2 regions of the Thioalkalivibrio sp. XN279 genome follow, and region 2 is predicted to be linked to the other one. Evidence: riboswitches for the same ligand, from Rfam matches in the RefSeq annotation. Region 2 holds a riboswitch; the other holds the start of a gene.
The links. A riboswitch is a leader RNA that binds a small molecule or an ion and turns the genes downstream of it on or off. The one in region 2 is predicted to bind cyclic di-GMP.

Region 1 (4,258 bases), on a different contig from region 2:
GCTTCAAACACTTACGGGGGTCAGACCCCCGTAAAGTTCTGACAGGAAAGGACTTCTGGCGTGAAAGTAACGATTTTCGGTTCCGGCTACGTCGGCCTCGTCACGGGCGCATGCCTCGCGGACGTAGGCAACCAGGTGCTCTGTGTCGACATCGACCAGGACAAGATCGACCGGCTCAACGCCGGCGAGATCCCGATCTTCGAGCCGGGGCTGGAAGGCGTCGTGGCCCGCAACCGCGAGGCCGGACGCCTCAAGTTCACCACCGACATCCCGCAGGGCGTGGCGCACGGCCTGTTCCAGTTCATCGCCGTCGGCACGCCGCCGGACGAGGACGGCTCGGCCGACCTGCAGCATGTCCTCGCCGTCGCGCACAGCATCGGCGAGCACATGGAGGAGTACCGCATCGTCGTGGACAAGTCGACGGTGCCGGTGGGCACGGCCGACAAGGTGAAGGCCGAGATCGACCGCACGCTCGCCGGGCGCGGCGCGGCGATCGACTTCGACGTGGTCTCCAACCCGGAATTCCTCAAGGAGGGCGCTGCGGTCGAGGACTTCATGCGCCCGGACCGCATCGTGGTCGGCACCGACAACCCGCGCACCACCGAACTGCTCCGGCTTCTGTATGAACCCTTCAACCGCCAGCATGACCGCCTCATCGCCATGGACATTCGCTCGGCGGAGCTGACCAAGTACGCCGCCAACGCCATGCTGGCGACCAAGATCAGCTTCATGAACGAGCTCGCGAACCTGGCGGAGCGCTTTGGCGCCGACATCGAGCACGTGCGCCTCGGCATCGGCTCGGACCCGCGCATCGGTTACCACTTCATCTACCCGGGCGCCGGCTACGGCGGCTCGTGCTTCCCCAAGGACGTGAAGGCGCTGGCGCACTCGGCGCAGAAGGCCGGTTTCCCGGCCACGCTGCTCGAGGCCGTCGAGGCCGTGAACGAGCGCCAGAAGCGGGTGCTGTTCGACAAGATCAGCGCGCACTACGGCGGCGAGCTGGCGGGCAAGACCGTGGCGCTGTGGGGCCTGGCGTTCAAGCCCAACACCGACGACATGCGCGAGGCCTCGAGCCGGGTCTTGATGGAGGCGCTGTGGGAGGCGGGCGCAACGGTGCGCGCGTATGACCCGCAGGCGCGACACGAGACGCGGCGGATTTACGGCGATCGGCCTGACCTGGTGCTGTGCAAGAACGCCGCCGAGGCGTTGGAAGGTGCCGACTGCCTGGCGCTGGTCACCGAGTGGATGGAGTTCCGCAGCCCGGACTTCGACGCCGTGAAGGAAGCGCTGGCCGAGCCGGTGATCTTCGACGGCCGCAACGTGTTCGACCCCGAGCACATGCAGCGCCTCGGCTTCACCTACTACGCCATCGGCCGTGGCGAGCGCCCGAGCACCACTTAAAGGGGGTCTGACCCCCGAAAGTGGTTGATTTTCAGGAAATCGTCTTGCTCACCACGGTCGAGAGCTTGCTCTCCAGGCCCTGCGCATCCACGGCCTTCATGCCGAAGTACCAGGTGCCAGCGCCCAGGTTCTCGATCACGTAGCTGGTCAGCCCGGCGTTCTCCAGCACGATCACCTGGTCGAGCGCCCCGGCGGCGCTGCCGAAGTGGATTTCGTAGCCGGCGAGGTTGGTCAGCGCCGAGCCGTCTTCCCGTTCCAGCGGCGGGACCCAGGAGAGCGTGGCGGAGCCGGTGACGGGCGGCGGCGCCTCCACCGTGACGTTGAACAGTGGCAGCGCCACCACCTCGAGCCCGTCCGACACGGCGATCTCGATGTTCGCGTGCAGGCCGACGTGCGCTTCCCCCGGTGTCCCGGACAGGCGCCCGGAGACCGTGTCGAAGCTCGCCCAGGCAGGCTTGCCGGTGATGGAAAAGCCGACCCCGTCACCGTCCGGGTCTGAAGCCTCGGGCTGGAAGCTGTAGCTCGATCCGGCCGTGACATGCGTGTCGGGCGTGCCGGAGATCTCAGGCGGCTGGTTCGGGTCCGGCACAGGCGCCGTATTTTCGCGCGTCACGGCGAGCGTGCTGACGTGCGCCGCGCCCGACTTGTCGTAGCCCGTGAAGCTCAGCAGGTTCGTGCCCACGGCCAATGCGATCGGGCCGGCCTCGTAAGCGTTCTTGCCGAGAAACGTCGCGCTGCCGCTGCCGCCCTGCGCGTTCGTCCAGGCGACGGTCGCGCCGCCGTTCACGCCCTCGAACAGGAGGTTCACGGTGATCGAGCCGGTTTCCGTCACGAAGCCGCTGCCGTGCGAGGTGATGCGCAGTTGCGAGGCCGGCGCGACGGGGTCCTCCACCGGGTCCGAGACGTCGCCGGGGTCCGACTTGTCCTTGTTGTTGGCATGCGAGGGCGGGGCGGCGAAGCCCGGGGCGCTCAGCATGGCGAACAGGATGGCGACCAGGAAGGTCGATCCCTTGGGAAGCAGTGCGTGCATGGTCAACTCCTCGCGGATGAGGGAGTCGACATGGGTGTGTCTGCTGAACTTCTGCCTGGCGGCCCGGCTGCCCTGGGATCGAGATCCTTTAGGCCCGTGGCTTTGCGTCACCACCTTTCGGCGGTTTTGCCTTTTTCAGTCAGACGGACTCGATCTTGCGATGAGCTCCCGTGTCAGTCTCCGTGTCGTGTTCGGGGTAGGTATCGGCGCATGACCGCGCGGGCTTGATGGTCGGGCCGCGAAAAAATCCGCGGATTCGCGACGTGCGTCACACTTCCACGGGCATCGCGGCGGGCCTGCCGAACGCCCTTCCGCTGCCAGGCGGGCGAAATCTTGATCAGGCGCGGACACCGTTCCAGCCGGGCGTGTTGTGATCCTGTTCCCACCCCGACCGTGTCCATGCCTTACAATCCGCCACATCGCCTGACGCAAGGAATGCCCGCATGATCGTTCCCGTCATCCTCTCCGGCGGCTCCGGCACGCGCCTCTGGCCGCTGTCGCGCGAGCTCTACCCGAAGCAATTGCTGCCGTTGATCGGCGACGAGACCATGCTGCAGGCGACGCTCAAGCGTCTCGATGGCATCAACGGGCTCGCCGATCCCATCATCGTCTGCAACGAGGCGCATCGCTTCCTGGTCGCGGAGCAGCTCAGGCAGATCGGCGTGAAGCCCGCCGCCATCCTGCTCGAGCCCGCCGGGCGTAACACCGCCCCGGCCGTCGCCCTGGCCGCGGCCACCGCCTTGCAGGAGCGCGAGCAGGGCGCCGACCCGGTGCTGCTGGTGCTTCCCGCCGATCACGTCATCCGCGATCGCGAGGCTTTCCGCGCCGCTGTCACGGCGGGCGCGCAGCTGGCGGAGGAGGGCAAGCTGGTGACCTTCGGCGTGGTGCCGGACCAGCCGGAGACCGGCTATGGCTACATCCGTGCAGCCGCGGACCAGGACGGCGCAGGCGAGGCCAGCGCCACTGCCGGCGGCGCCGCATCCGGCGCAGCGCAGCCCGCCCCCGTGCAGCAATTCGTGGAGAAACCCGACGCCCGGCTCGCCGCCGAGTACGTCAGCTCCGGCGAGTACTACTGGAACTCCGGCATGTTCATGTTCCGCGCCGGCCGCTACATCGAGGAGCTGCGCACGCATCGCCCGGAGATCGTGTCGCAATGCGTCGCCGCCATCGCCGGCGCGAAGACGGATCTCGACTTCATTCGCGTCGACAAGCACGCCTTCGAGGAATGCCCCTCGGACTCCATCGACTACGCGGTGATGGAGAACACGGCGCACGGATGGGTGGTGCCGCTCGACGCGGGCTGGAGCGACGTCGGCAGCTGGGCCAGCCTGCATGACGCTTCCGAGTCCGATGCCGCCGGCAACGTCATGGTCGGCGACGTGCTGTGCGAGGACGCGACCAACTGTTATCTCTACGCCGAGAGCCGCCTGGTCGCCACGGTCGGCCTGGCCGACTGCGTCGTGGTCGAGACCAAGGACGCCGTGCTGGTGGCGCCGCGCGATCGGGTGCAGGACGTGAAGAAGCTGGTCGAGCGGCTCAAGGCCGACGGCCGCTACGAGACCGCGCTGCATCGCCAGGTATTCCGCCCCTGGGGCAGCTACGACAGCATCGACAACGGCGATCGCTTCCAGGTGAAGCGCATCGTGGTGAACCCGGGCGCGCAGCTGTCATTGCAGATGCATCACCATCGCGCCGAGCACTGGATCGTGGTGCAGGGCACGGCGCGCGTCACCCGCGGCGACGAGGTGTTCCTGCTGGGCGAGAACCAGTCGACCTACATCCCGATGGGCACCACGCACCGCCTCGAGAACCCCGGCAAGGTGCCGC
Region 2 (10,852 bases):
TGGGTGAGGAGAGAATCCTAAGGCGCTTGAGAGAACTCGGGTGAAGGAACTAGGCAAATTGGTACCGTAACTTCGGGAGAAGGTACGCCCCTGCCGGTGACGAGACTTGCTCTTTGAGCTGGTGGGGGTTGCAGTGACCAGGTGGCTGCGACTGTTTATCAAAAACACAGCACTCTGCAAACACGAAAGTGGAAGTATAGGGTGTGACGCCTGCCCGGTGCCGGAAGGTTAATTGATGGGGTTAGGGAAACCGAAGCTCTTGATCGAAGCCCCGGTAAACGGCGGCCGTAACTATAACGGTCCTAAGGTAGCGAAATTCCTTGTCGGGTAAGTTCCGACCTGCACGAATGGCGTAACGATGGCCACACTGTCTCCACCCGAGACTCAGTGAAATTGAATTCGCTGTGAAGATGCAGCGTTCCCGCGGCTAGACGGAAAGACCCCGTGAACCTTTACTACAGCTTTGCACTGAATTTTGAGCACGCTTGTGTAGGATAGCTGGGAGGCTTTGAAGCTGGGACGCCAGTCCTGGTGGAGCCGCCCTTGAAATACCAGCCTGGCTTGCTTGGAGTTCTAACCTAGATCCGTTATCCGGATCAGGGACAGTGTATGGTGGGTAGTTTGACTGGGGCGGTCTCCTCCCAAAGAGTAACGGAGGAGCACAAAGGTACCCTCAGCGCGGTCGGACATCGCGCATTGCGTGCAAGGGCATAAGGGTGCTTGACTGCGAGACAGACACGTCGAGCAGGTGCGAAAGCAGGTCCTAGTGATCCGGTGGTTCCATATGGAAGGGCCATCGCTCAACGGATAAAAGGTACTCCGGGGATAACAGGCTGATTCCTCCCAAGAGTCCACATCGACGGGGGAGTTTGGCACCTCGATGTCGGCTCATCACATCCTGGGGCTGTAGCAGGTCCCAAGGGTATGGCTGTTCGCCATTTAAAGTGGTACGCGAGCTGGGTTCAGAACGTCGTGAGACAGTTCGGTCCCTATCTGCCGTGGGCGTTGGAAAATTGAAGGGATCTGCTCCTAGTACGAGAGGACCGGAGTGGACGTACCTCTGGTGTTCCGGTTGTCACGCCAGTGGCACTGCCGGGTAGCTATGTACGGAAGGGATAACCGCTGAAGGCATCTAAGCGGGAAGCCCACCCTGAGATAAGTTTTCCCTGGGGACTCGATCCCCCTGAAGGGCCCTCGTAGACTACGAGGTTGATAGGTCGGGTGTGTAAGCGCAGCAATGTGTTTAGCTAACCGATACTAATTGCCCGTGAGGCTTGACCATATAACACCCAAGCATTCAGGGTGTTGGTGCTCCTTGAACTTATGCGTCGCCTTGGAGCGACGACGTCAAAACTTTCCGATTTCGCGGCGCCCGGCTTTGACGGCGGGGCGCGATACGTGAACCAGTTTGCCTGGCGGCATTAGCGAGCGGGAACCACCCGATCCCATTCCGAACTCGGAAGTGAAAACGCTCAGCGCCGATGGTAGTGCGGGGTTTCCCCGTGTGAGAGTAGGTCACTGCCAGGCACCTAAAACAAAACCCCCGGTCTCGCTCGAGGCCGGGGGTTTTTCTTTTTGCGCGCGAAACTGTGAGCTGGCGCACATTAATCCGGCGCTTTGCAGGGGCAAAGTCGAGGCCAGGTTCAGACAAGGGCAAACCCACCGAAAGGTGGCGACGCAAAGTCTCCGGTCTAACGGGCGCATCGCCCCACGACAGCGGGACCGCCGGAATCACGGCCGCCATGGCTGTTCTTTATCCTCCCGGCGAAGCGTGCGCGCATCGGGTGGCGGGAGTGGACAGCGATGAGCAAATTCGAAACGACTTTCCTTTCTCGCGTCTCCGGCAATCGCGCCTGGACCGTTTTCCTTGCCCTCTGTTGCGTGCTCGCCGGGCTGTGGTCGCAACAGGCCGCGGCGGCGGAGGGCGCCGAGTTCGCCCCGTTGCACACGCGCCCGGTAGCGATGGCGGACGTCGACATCCGGCGGCACGTGCCGGGTGCGTCGCGTACCGACGCGTTCCCCGCCGCAGAGGCCGGGCAGAGCGACAGCGCCGGCCTGTATCGCCAGGTCAGCCGGAATTTCAAGTTCGGCTTGCGCTACACGCGCGCCGTCTTCTCGCTCGCTCCGGCCGAGGCGCTGGCGGACGACCACTACGTGTTCCTGAATCTCGTCGGCATGCTCTGAGCGGCGCCGCGATGGCGGTCGCCCGGCCGCGCAAGTTCAATTTTCACAGCAGAATTGTGATGGCGCGCACGCTTTTCGCGCCATAAATCGGGCGATAGTCGCAACACGATTTAGATAAAGGCAAACCCATCGAAAGGTGGGGACGCAAAGTCACCGGTCTAAAGGGCTTCTGCCCCATGACAGCGGGACCGCCGAAATCCAGTCCGTGTATTGGCCTTCTCCGGTCCCTGGTGGCTTTGCCCTTTCACCTGGTGGTGTAACGAGGGCGGCCATGACTTCAAGCTCCAGCATTCCCTGCTGCAACAGGCTCGGCGCTTGCCGATTCCCCGGCCTGCACCTGGCGCGGCTGTTTGCCCTGGTCCTCCTGTGCTGGGCCGGGCTCGCCACGGCCGCGGCGCCCGAGATCTCCCGCGAACAGATGAAAGGACTGGACGAGCAGGTCCAGGAGATCAAGGCGGACGTGCTGGCGATCGCCGCCGAGCTGAGCCAGCTCGAGGAGCGCCTGCTGTTTCCGTCCAGCACCCAGCTTTCCGTGTTCGTCTCGCTGGAGGAGGGCGCCTCTTACCGCCTGGACGCGGTCGAAGTGCAGCTCGCCGGCCGGCCGGTGGCGCATCACATCTACAGCTTCAAGGAACTCGAGGCGTTGCAGAAGGGCGGCGTGCAGCGCCTGTTCACCGGCAACCTGCCGAGCGGTGAGCACGAGCTTGTGGTGACGGTCAGCGGCAAGCTGCGCAGCGGCGCCGATTTCCGGCGCAGCGAGAACTTCAAGTTCACCAAGGGCGTCGAGCCCAAGATGGTGGCCATCAGTCTCGGCCAGCCCGACGGCGACGGCATCGGCGTCGCGCTGGGAAACTGGTAGTTCGTGATGCGACGACTCACATGGTTGCTCGCAGCCGGCCTGGCGACCTGCCCGGTCGCCGGCGCGGCGGAGCAGCTGCGTGACCCGTACTTCGGAGAAGCGCTGTATTACGCGCACCAGGAGCGCTATCTCGACGCCCTGGAGCGGCTCGACACCGAGCTGGCACAGCACTATCGCGTCGATGAGCCCGAGCTCGACAGCCTGCACTATCATGTCGGCCGCGCGGAGTTCTCGGTCGGCGACTTCGAGCTGCACTACCGGATGCATCACCGCGCTGGCCGCGCCATCCGCGCCGTGCTGGAAGGCGACGTGGACGAGGCGGTGCGCAACGAGGCCGCCTTCCGCCTGGCGCGCATCCACTTCCAGAAAGACCAGCCGGAAGACGCGCTGTTCGCGCTGGAGCGGATTTCCGGCGTCGTCCCGGACGAGATCAGCGCAGACGTCGAGTTCCTCCGTGCCAACGTCTACCTGGCGCTCGGCCGCCCCGGCGAGGCGGCCGAAGTGTTGCGCGAGCTGCAGGACGCCAAGGGCCTGGAGGCATTCAGCGCCTACAACCTCGGCATCGCGCTGTTGCAGGACGGGCAGGAGCGTGAAGCCATGGCGCAGCTCGACCGGGCCGGCAAGCTGCAGGGACTGGACCAGGCCGGGCTTGCGATGCGCGACAAGGCCAACTTCGTGCGCGGTGCGCTGCTGCTCGAGTCTGAAGACTACGGCTCAGCACAGGCCGCGCTCGAGCGCGTGCGGCTGGAAGGCCCGTTCTCGAACCAGGCCTTGCTCGGGGCCGGCTGGGCGCACGTTTCCGCTGAGAACTTCGAACGGGCGCTGGTGCCGCTGGCCATGCTCGCCGAGCGCGAGGTCACCGACGCCGCAGTGCAGGAGGCGATCCTGGCGCTGCCCTACGCCTACAGCCGGCTGAACGTCCACGGCCGGGCGGCGCTGCTCTACGGCGAGGCCGTGGAGATTTTCGGCCAGGAGCTGGACAAGGTGGACGCATCCATTCGCAGCATTCGCGAGGGCAGGTTCCTCGCGGCGCTGGTGCGCGAGGAAATACGCCTCAACAAGGACTGGGTGATCCGTTTGCGCTCGCTGCCCGAGACGCCGGAGACCTTTTACCTCGCGACCCTGATGGCCTCGCATGATTTCCAGACGGCCCTGCAGAATTACCTGGATCTCGAGGACCTGCGCAAGCGGCTGGTCTCCTGGGAGCGCAGCTTCGACGCCTTCGAGGACGTGATCGCGCAGCGCCACGCCTACTTCGAGCCGATCCTGCCCGAGCTGGATCGCCAGTTCCGCGAGCTCGACTCACAGATCCGCTTGCGCCAGGCCCAGCGCGCCGGCATCGATCGGCGACTGCAAGCCATGCTGACTGCGCCGCGACCGGACTACCTGGCGACCGCCGACGAGCGCGTCGCCCTCGAGACCCTGCGTGAACTCGCCCAGCGGCTGGGGGCGGCGGACTCGCCCGAGGAAGCAGCCTTGCGCGCGCGCCTGGAGCGCCTCGAGGGGCTGCTGCAATGGGAGCTCGAGACCCGTTACCACGAGCGCTTTACCCAGGCGCACGAGAACCTGGCGGCGCTGAACGAGGTCGTCGTCGCCATGGAGGCGCAATACCAGTCCTTCGTGCGTGCCCGGCAGGCTGCGATGCACAGCTACATCGGTTACGACGAGCAGATCTCCAGGTTGCGTCGGCGCGTGAGCGGGGTCCTGGAGCAGTTGCAGGTGCTCATGGCGCGCCAGGGGCACATGCTCGAGCGCGTGGCAGTGGCCGAGCTTGACCTGCGCCGGCAGCGGCTCGAGGCCTACCAGAACGAGGCCCGTTACGCCTTTGCCGACAGCTTCGACCGCGCTACCAAGGCCCAGGCCGCGGAGGACCAGGGATGACACGCCGCGTCGCCATGCTGCTGGCGGTCGCGCCACTGGCGCTCACGGCCTGTGCCACGGATCCCGACCGCCGCACGCTGGCCGAGTTGAGGTCCGTCGCGGCGGACGTGCAGGAAGTCCAGGTGACTGACGGCCTGGACCGGGCCATGGCCGGTTATCGAGCGTATCTCGAGGAAACGCCGGAGTCGGCGCGCACGCCCGAGGCCATGCGGCGCCTGGCGGACCTGCAGATCGAGCGGGACTTCGGCATTCTCGGCGACGGCACGCCGGTGGAGCTGCCGGCGCCCGAGCCGCGCGCCGACGTGTCTGCGTCGCGCCGCAGTAACGACGAGGCCGGCGCCGTGCAGGGCATGGCCGACCTGTCCGAGCCCGAGGACGATTTCCAGCAGCGCGCCGCCGGTGAGCAGGCGGTCGCCGCGACCGGCACAGCCGACGCTCCGGCATTGCCTGCGGGCGCGAGTGCTGGCGAGGGACAACCCGCGGGGCCGAGCGAGGCGATCGAGCTTTACCAGCGCATCCTCGCCACCTACCCCTACTACCCGCACAACGACCAGGTGCTCTACCAGATGTCGCGCGCCTACGACGAAATCGGCATGACCGAGGACGCGATGCGGGTGATGGAACGGCTGATCGCCGAGTACCCGGATTCGCGTTATATCGACGAAGTGCAGTTCCGGCGCGGCGAGTATTTCTTCACCCGGCGCCAGTATCTCGAGGCCGAGGCGGCGTACCAGGCCGTCACGGCGATGGGCCGGGGTTCGAGCTTTTACGAGCTGGCCCTGTACAAGCTCGGCTGGACGCTCTTCAAGCAGGACTTTTACGAGGAAGCGCTGCACGAGTTCATCGCCCTGCTCGATTACCGCGTCTCCATCGGTTACGACTTCGACCAGCAGAACGAGGAGGCCGACGAGCGCCGCGTGGCCGACACCTTCCGTGTGATCAGCCTCAGCTTCTCCAACCTCGGCCCCCCCGAGGTGGTGCAGGAGTACTTCGCCGAGAACGGTCACCGCAGCTTCGAGGACCGTATTTACGGCAACCTCGGCGAGTTCTACTTCGACAAGCTGCGCTACAACGACGCCGCCAAGGTGTACACCGCCTTCATCGAGCAGAACGCGCTGCATCGCGTCGCTCCCCAGTTCAGCATGCGGGTGGTCGAGATCTACGGCGCCGCCGGCTTCCCCATGCTGGTGGTGCAGGCGAAGAAGGACTTCGCCAACAGCTATGGCCTGGGCGCGGAGTACTGGCTGCACTTCGACATTGCCGAGCGCCCGGAAGTGGTGAGCTTCCTGAAGAGCAACCTGGAGGACCTGGCGAACCACTACCACGCCATGTACCAGGACGAGTTGCTGGCAGACGAGCAGCAGGAAAATTACCGCGAGGCGCAGCAGTGGTATCGCGCCTTCCTGGCCTCCTTCCCTGGTGAGGAGGACACGCCTGCGGTCCACTACCAGCTGGCCGACCTGCAGTTCGAGGCCGGCGATTTCGCCCCGGCGGCGCTGGAATACGAGCGCATCGCCTACGAGTACCCGCTGCACGAGCAATCGGCAGCGGCCGGCTACGCTGCGGTTTATGCGCATCGCGAGCGGCAGAAAGCGGCTCTCGAGGCGCCGGACCAGGTCCGGCGCGAGGCGGTCGAGAGTTCACTGCGCTTCGCCGAGACATTCCCCGGGCACGAGCACGCCGCCATGGTGCTGGGTGCAGCGGCCGACGACCTTTACGAGATGCAGCAGTTCGAACGCGCGCGTGAATCTGGCCATGCGCTGCTCGAACGCTATCCCGACGCCGGGGCGCCGCTGCGGCGCTCCGCCTGGATCGTGGTCGCGCACTCCTCGTTCGACCTGGAAGACTACGCGGCCGCCGAGCTGGCCTACAGCAGCGTCCTGGCGCTGACCGGCGCGGAAGACGAAACCCGGCCGGACTTTATCGACAACCTCGCCGCCGCCATCTACAAGCAGGGCGAGCTCGCCAATGCACGCGAGGACTACCGTGCCGCGGCCGATCATTTCCTGCGCATCCGCACCGCGACGCCGACTTCTACCATTCGCGCCGCAGCGGAGTACGACGCCGGCGCGGCCCTGATCCGCCTCGAGGACTGGGCCATGGCGGCCGCAGTGCTGGAGGATTTCCGCCGCGAATATCCGGAGCATGAGCTCAACAGGGAGGCGGGCAAGCAGATTGCGCACGTCTACCGCGAGGACGGCCAGGTCACGCGCGCGGCGGCGGAGTACGAGCGCGTCTCCGCGGAAGCAGACGACCCGGAACTGGCGCGCGAGGCGCTGCTGCTCGCCGGCGAGCTGTACGAGGGTGCCGCGGCCTGGGACCAGGCGCTCGAGGTGTACCTGCGCTATGTCGAGCAGTTCCCGCACCCCATCGAGCTTGCCGTCGAGACACGCCACAAGATCGCCACGCGCTACCAGGAACTCGCCGAACTGCCCGCCTACCACGCGCAGCTCGAGGCCATCGTGGCGATCGACGCCGCCGCAGGTGAAGAGCGCACGGCCCGCACGCGCTACCTCGCCGCGCAATCCGGCCTGGTGCTTGCCGAACAGGTGTACCTGCGCTTCGACGACGTCAAGCTGGTGCAGCCCTTCGAGCGCAGCCTGCAGGAGAAGCAGCGTCGCATGGACGCTGCACTGGCGGCCTTCGACAGCCTGGTCGCCTACGAGGTCGGGGACGTCACGGCCGCGGCCACTTTCTACATCGCCGAGGTGTACTACGGCTTCAGCCAGGCCTTGCTGGACTCCGAGCGGCCCGCCGACCTCGGCCCGGAGGAGCTGGCGGACTACGAGATGGTGATCGAAGAGGAGGCTTTCCCCTTCGAAGAGCGGGCCATCGAGGTGCACGAGAAGAACCTCGAGCTGCTCAGCGCAGGCGTGTTCAACGGCTGGGTGGAGCGCAGCCTCGACAAGCTCGCCGCGCTGATGCCCGGGCGCTACGCCAAGTTCGAGCTCAGTACCGGCTTCCTCGCCTCGCTGGACGTGTATTCCTACCGCTCCCCCGCGGCGCCGCCACCGGACGCCGTCGCGGAGCCGGGCGCCCCGCCGCCGGCTGCGCCGCAGGCGCCGGAAGAGACGGGTGAGACGGGTGAGACGGGTGCAACAGGCGAGACGAGCCCTTAAGTGATGTGCAATAAGAATCACAATGGCCCCGTGCGGGCGGCGATCGCGGCGCTGGCGACAGTCCTGCTGGCGACGGGTTGCGCGACACCGTCGGCCGGACCGGAGGTGCCCGCGACCGCAGCGATCCAGGACGAGCACGGCTTTGTCATCAGCCAGGATCTCCGTGTCAGCCCGGAGGCGCAGGCGGATTTCGCGGCGGCGCTGGGCCTGCTGCAACAGGAGCGCTACCAGGAAGGCATCGACCTGCTGGTGAGCGTGGCCGAGCGAGCTCCGGACGCCGCCGCGGCGCATATCAACCTGGGTATCGCCTATGCGCGGCTCGGCCGGAGCGACGAGGCGGAGGCCAGCATGCTGCGTGCGCTGGCGCTGAACCCGCAGCACCCGGTCGCGCACAACGAGATGGGCATGCTGTGCCGCAAGACCGGGCGTTTCGACGCCGCGCGTGCGCACTACGAACAGGCGCTGGCGTCCTACCCCGGCTTTCACTACGCGCGGCGGAACCTGGCCGTCCTCTGCGACATTTACCTGGGCGACCTCGAGTGTGCGCTGGAGCACTACGAGCGCTACGTCGAATCCGCGCCCGAGGATGGCGAGGCGGCGATGTGGGTCGCGGACCTGCGCAACCGGCTGGGCCAGTGAGGAGAACCATCATGCTGCGCAAGGACTTCTTTATCGCCCTGCTGTTTAGCGCTCCCGTCGCGATGGCAGCAGAGCCGCCGCAGGAGGGCGTGGAGGCGCCGGCCGAGGAACGCAACCTGGGCATGTCCATCGTGGGCAACCACGAGGCGCCCAAGTCGCTGGTCATCGTGCCGTGGAAGAGCTCGGAGCTCGGCAACCGGTCGGCCCTGGCGGGCCTGCTGGATGACGTCGCGCGGCCGGTGGACAAGGAAGTCTTCATGAGGGAACTGGAGTACTACCGCATCAAGGCGGAGTAAGGCGCGGCCACGGGCCGCAATGAACCGAAGGGCAACTGGCAAGTTGATGTGAAAGAGGATGTGGTCATGGACCTGATTTATTCATTGGTTGGATTTTTCGTAACGGGTGGGCCGTTCATGTATCCGATCCTGATCGTGTTTGCGGTCGGGGCGGCCATTGCGATCGAGCGCTATATCACCCTTTCGAGGGTGACGAATCACAATCAGAGCATGTGGGACAAGATCCAGCCGGCGCTGAACCAGGGCGATTTCGACAAGGCCCGCGAGCTCACCAGCAAGGACACCTCGACGGTCTCCCGGCTGCTGAGCATGGGGCTGGCCCGGCAGGGCGCGGTCCGCCGTCGCGAGGACATCGAGATCGCGATGGAGGAAAGCATGATGGAGATCATTCCACAGCTGGAGAAGCGCACCGCCTATGTGGCGCTGGCATCGAGCATCGCCACGCTGCTGGGACTGCTCGGCACCATCATGGGGCTGATCTCGGCCTTTACCGCGGTGGCCAACGCCAATCCCGCCGAGAAGGCCGACCTGCTGTCCGCCAGCATTTCGGTGGCGATGAACACCACCGCCTTCGGCCTCATGGTTGCCATCCCGCTGCTCGTCACGCACGCCGTGCTGACAGCCAAGACCGGCGCCATCGTGGACAGCCTGGAGATGGCCTCGGTGAAAGCGCTGAACGTCATTTCCGCCAAGGCCAAGCGGGTCGCGGAGGCGTAGGAAATGGCCAGGAGACACCACTACAGGCGGCGCATGAACGAGCCGGCCGAGTTGGACATGACCACCTTTCTCAACCTGATGGTGGTGTTGGTGCCGTTTCTGCTGATCACGGCCGTGTTCTCGCGTATCACCATCGTCGAGCTGAGCCTGCCCAGCAGCGCCAGTGCGCCGGCGCCGACCGCCCCGGCATTCCGCGTCGAGGTGATCGTGCGCGAGACCGGCCTCGAGATCACCAACGGCCAGGTCGTGATCGCCGCCATGCCGAAAGCCGAGGACGAGGACTACGACCTGTCGCAACTCGGCGAGTATCTCGTCGCTCTCAAGCGCGAGTATCCCGACAAGGAAGAGGCCTCCGTGCTGCTGGAGCCGGACATCGCCTATGACCACCTGATACGGGTCATGGACGTGGTGCGCAGCGTGGAACTGCCGCCGGAAGGGGAAGCGCTGGAGCCGCTGCGCGTGGCCCTGTTCCCCGACATCGCCATTGGAGACGCGCCATGAAGAACAGTCGCCGGGTGAAACGCATGTCGCGCAACCGGACCAGGATCACCAAGATGAACCTGACCTCGCTCATGGACGTGTTCACCATCCTGGTATTTTTCCTGCTGGTGAATTCCGCCTCCAGCGAGGTGCTGGACACGCCGAAGCAGATCAAGCTGCCGGAGTCGGTGGTGGAGTCGAAGCCGCGCGAGACCGTGGTGATCTTCATCAGTCCCGAGCAGGTGACGGTGCAGGGCCAGCCGGTGGCCCTGGTCGCCGACATTCTCCAGATGGAAGGCCAGGACATCGCACCGATCGCCGACCGCCTCGCCGCGCTCGACCAGAACGTGGTCGGGCTGCGCACGCGGGTGGTGGCGGAAAGCCAGGAGATCACCATCCTGGCGGACAAGCTGGTGCCGTTCAGCGTCATCAAGAAAGTGATGTCCACCTGCACCAGCCAGGGCTACGGCCGCATTTCCCTCGCCGTGATGCAGAAAGGCCACCAGGCCGCACAAATCTAGAGTGACACCGTGAACGTTGAAGCCACCCTCGATCAAGCCGCCCTGGACGCCGAGTTCGCCCAGGCGCGGGAGCGGCTGGATGCACTCGACCGGGACTTGCGCGCCGTCGATGCTGAGCTGGAAAGCTTGTCCGCCGACCATGAACGCTTCCTGCTG

Region 1: linked by a shared signal. The riboswitch ahead of G8346_RS10725 (putative Ig domain-containing protein) and the one ahead of G8346_RS04500 (hypothetical protein) in region 2 are both predicted to bind cyclic di-GMP.

What each region holds. Positions count from the first base shown of each region.
Region 1 is NZ_JAANBD010000028.1:236,722-240,979, reverse strand. It holds gene G8346_RS10730 (UDP-glucose/GDP-mannose dehydrogenase family protein) at 61-1,401, shown strand; gene G8346_RS10725 (putative Ig domain-containing protein) at 1,433-2,431, opposite strand; cyclic di-GMP riboswitch class I at 2,486-2,572, opposite strand; gene G8346_RS10720 (mannose-1-phosphate guanylyltransferase/mannose-6-phosphate isomerase) at 2,875-4,258, shown strand, end outside.
Region 2 is NZ_JAANBD010000023.1:307,754-318,605, forward strand. It holds rRNA gene G8346_RS04490 (23S ribosomal RNA) at 1-1,282, shown strand, start outside; rRNA gene rrf (5S ribosomal RNA) at 1,412-1,527, shown strand; cyclic di-GMP riboswitch class I at 1,643-1,730, shown strand; gene G8346_RS04500 (hypothetical protein) at 1,804-2,184, shown strand; cyclic di-GMP riboswitch class I at 2,294-2,380, shown strand; gene G8346_RS04505 (hypothetical protein) at 2,456-3,043, shown strand; gene G8346_RS04510 (lipopolysaccharide assembly protein LapB) at 3,050-4,924, shown strand; gene G8346_RS04515 (tetratricopeptide repeat protein) at 4,921-8,043, shown strand; gene G8346_RS04520 (tetratricopeptide repeat protein) at 8,047-8,682, shown strand; gene G8346_RS04525 (hypothetical protein) at 8,694-8,978, shown strand; gene G8346_RS04530 (MotA/TolQ/ExbB proton channel family protein) at 9,045-9,695, shown strand; gene G8346_RS04535 (biopolymer transporter ExbD) at 9,699-10,196, shown strand; gene G8346_RS04540 (biopolymer transporter ExbD) at 10,193-10,696, shown strand; gene G8346_RS15080 (AgmX/PglI C-terminal domain-containing protein) at 10,706-10,852, shown strand, end outside.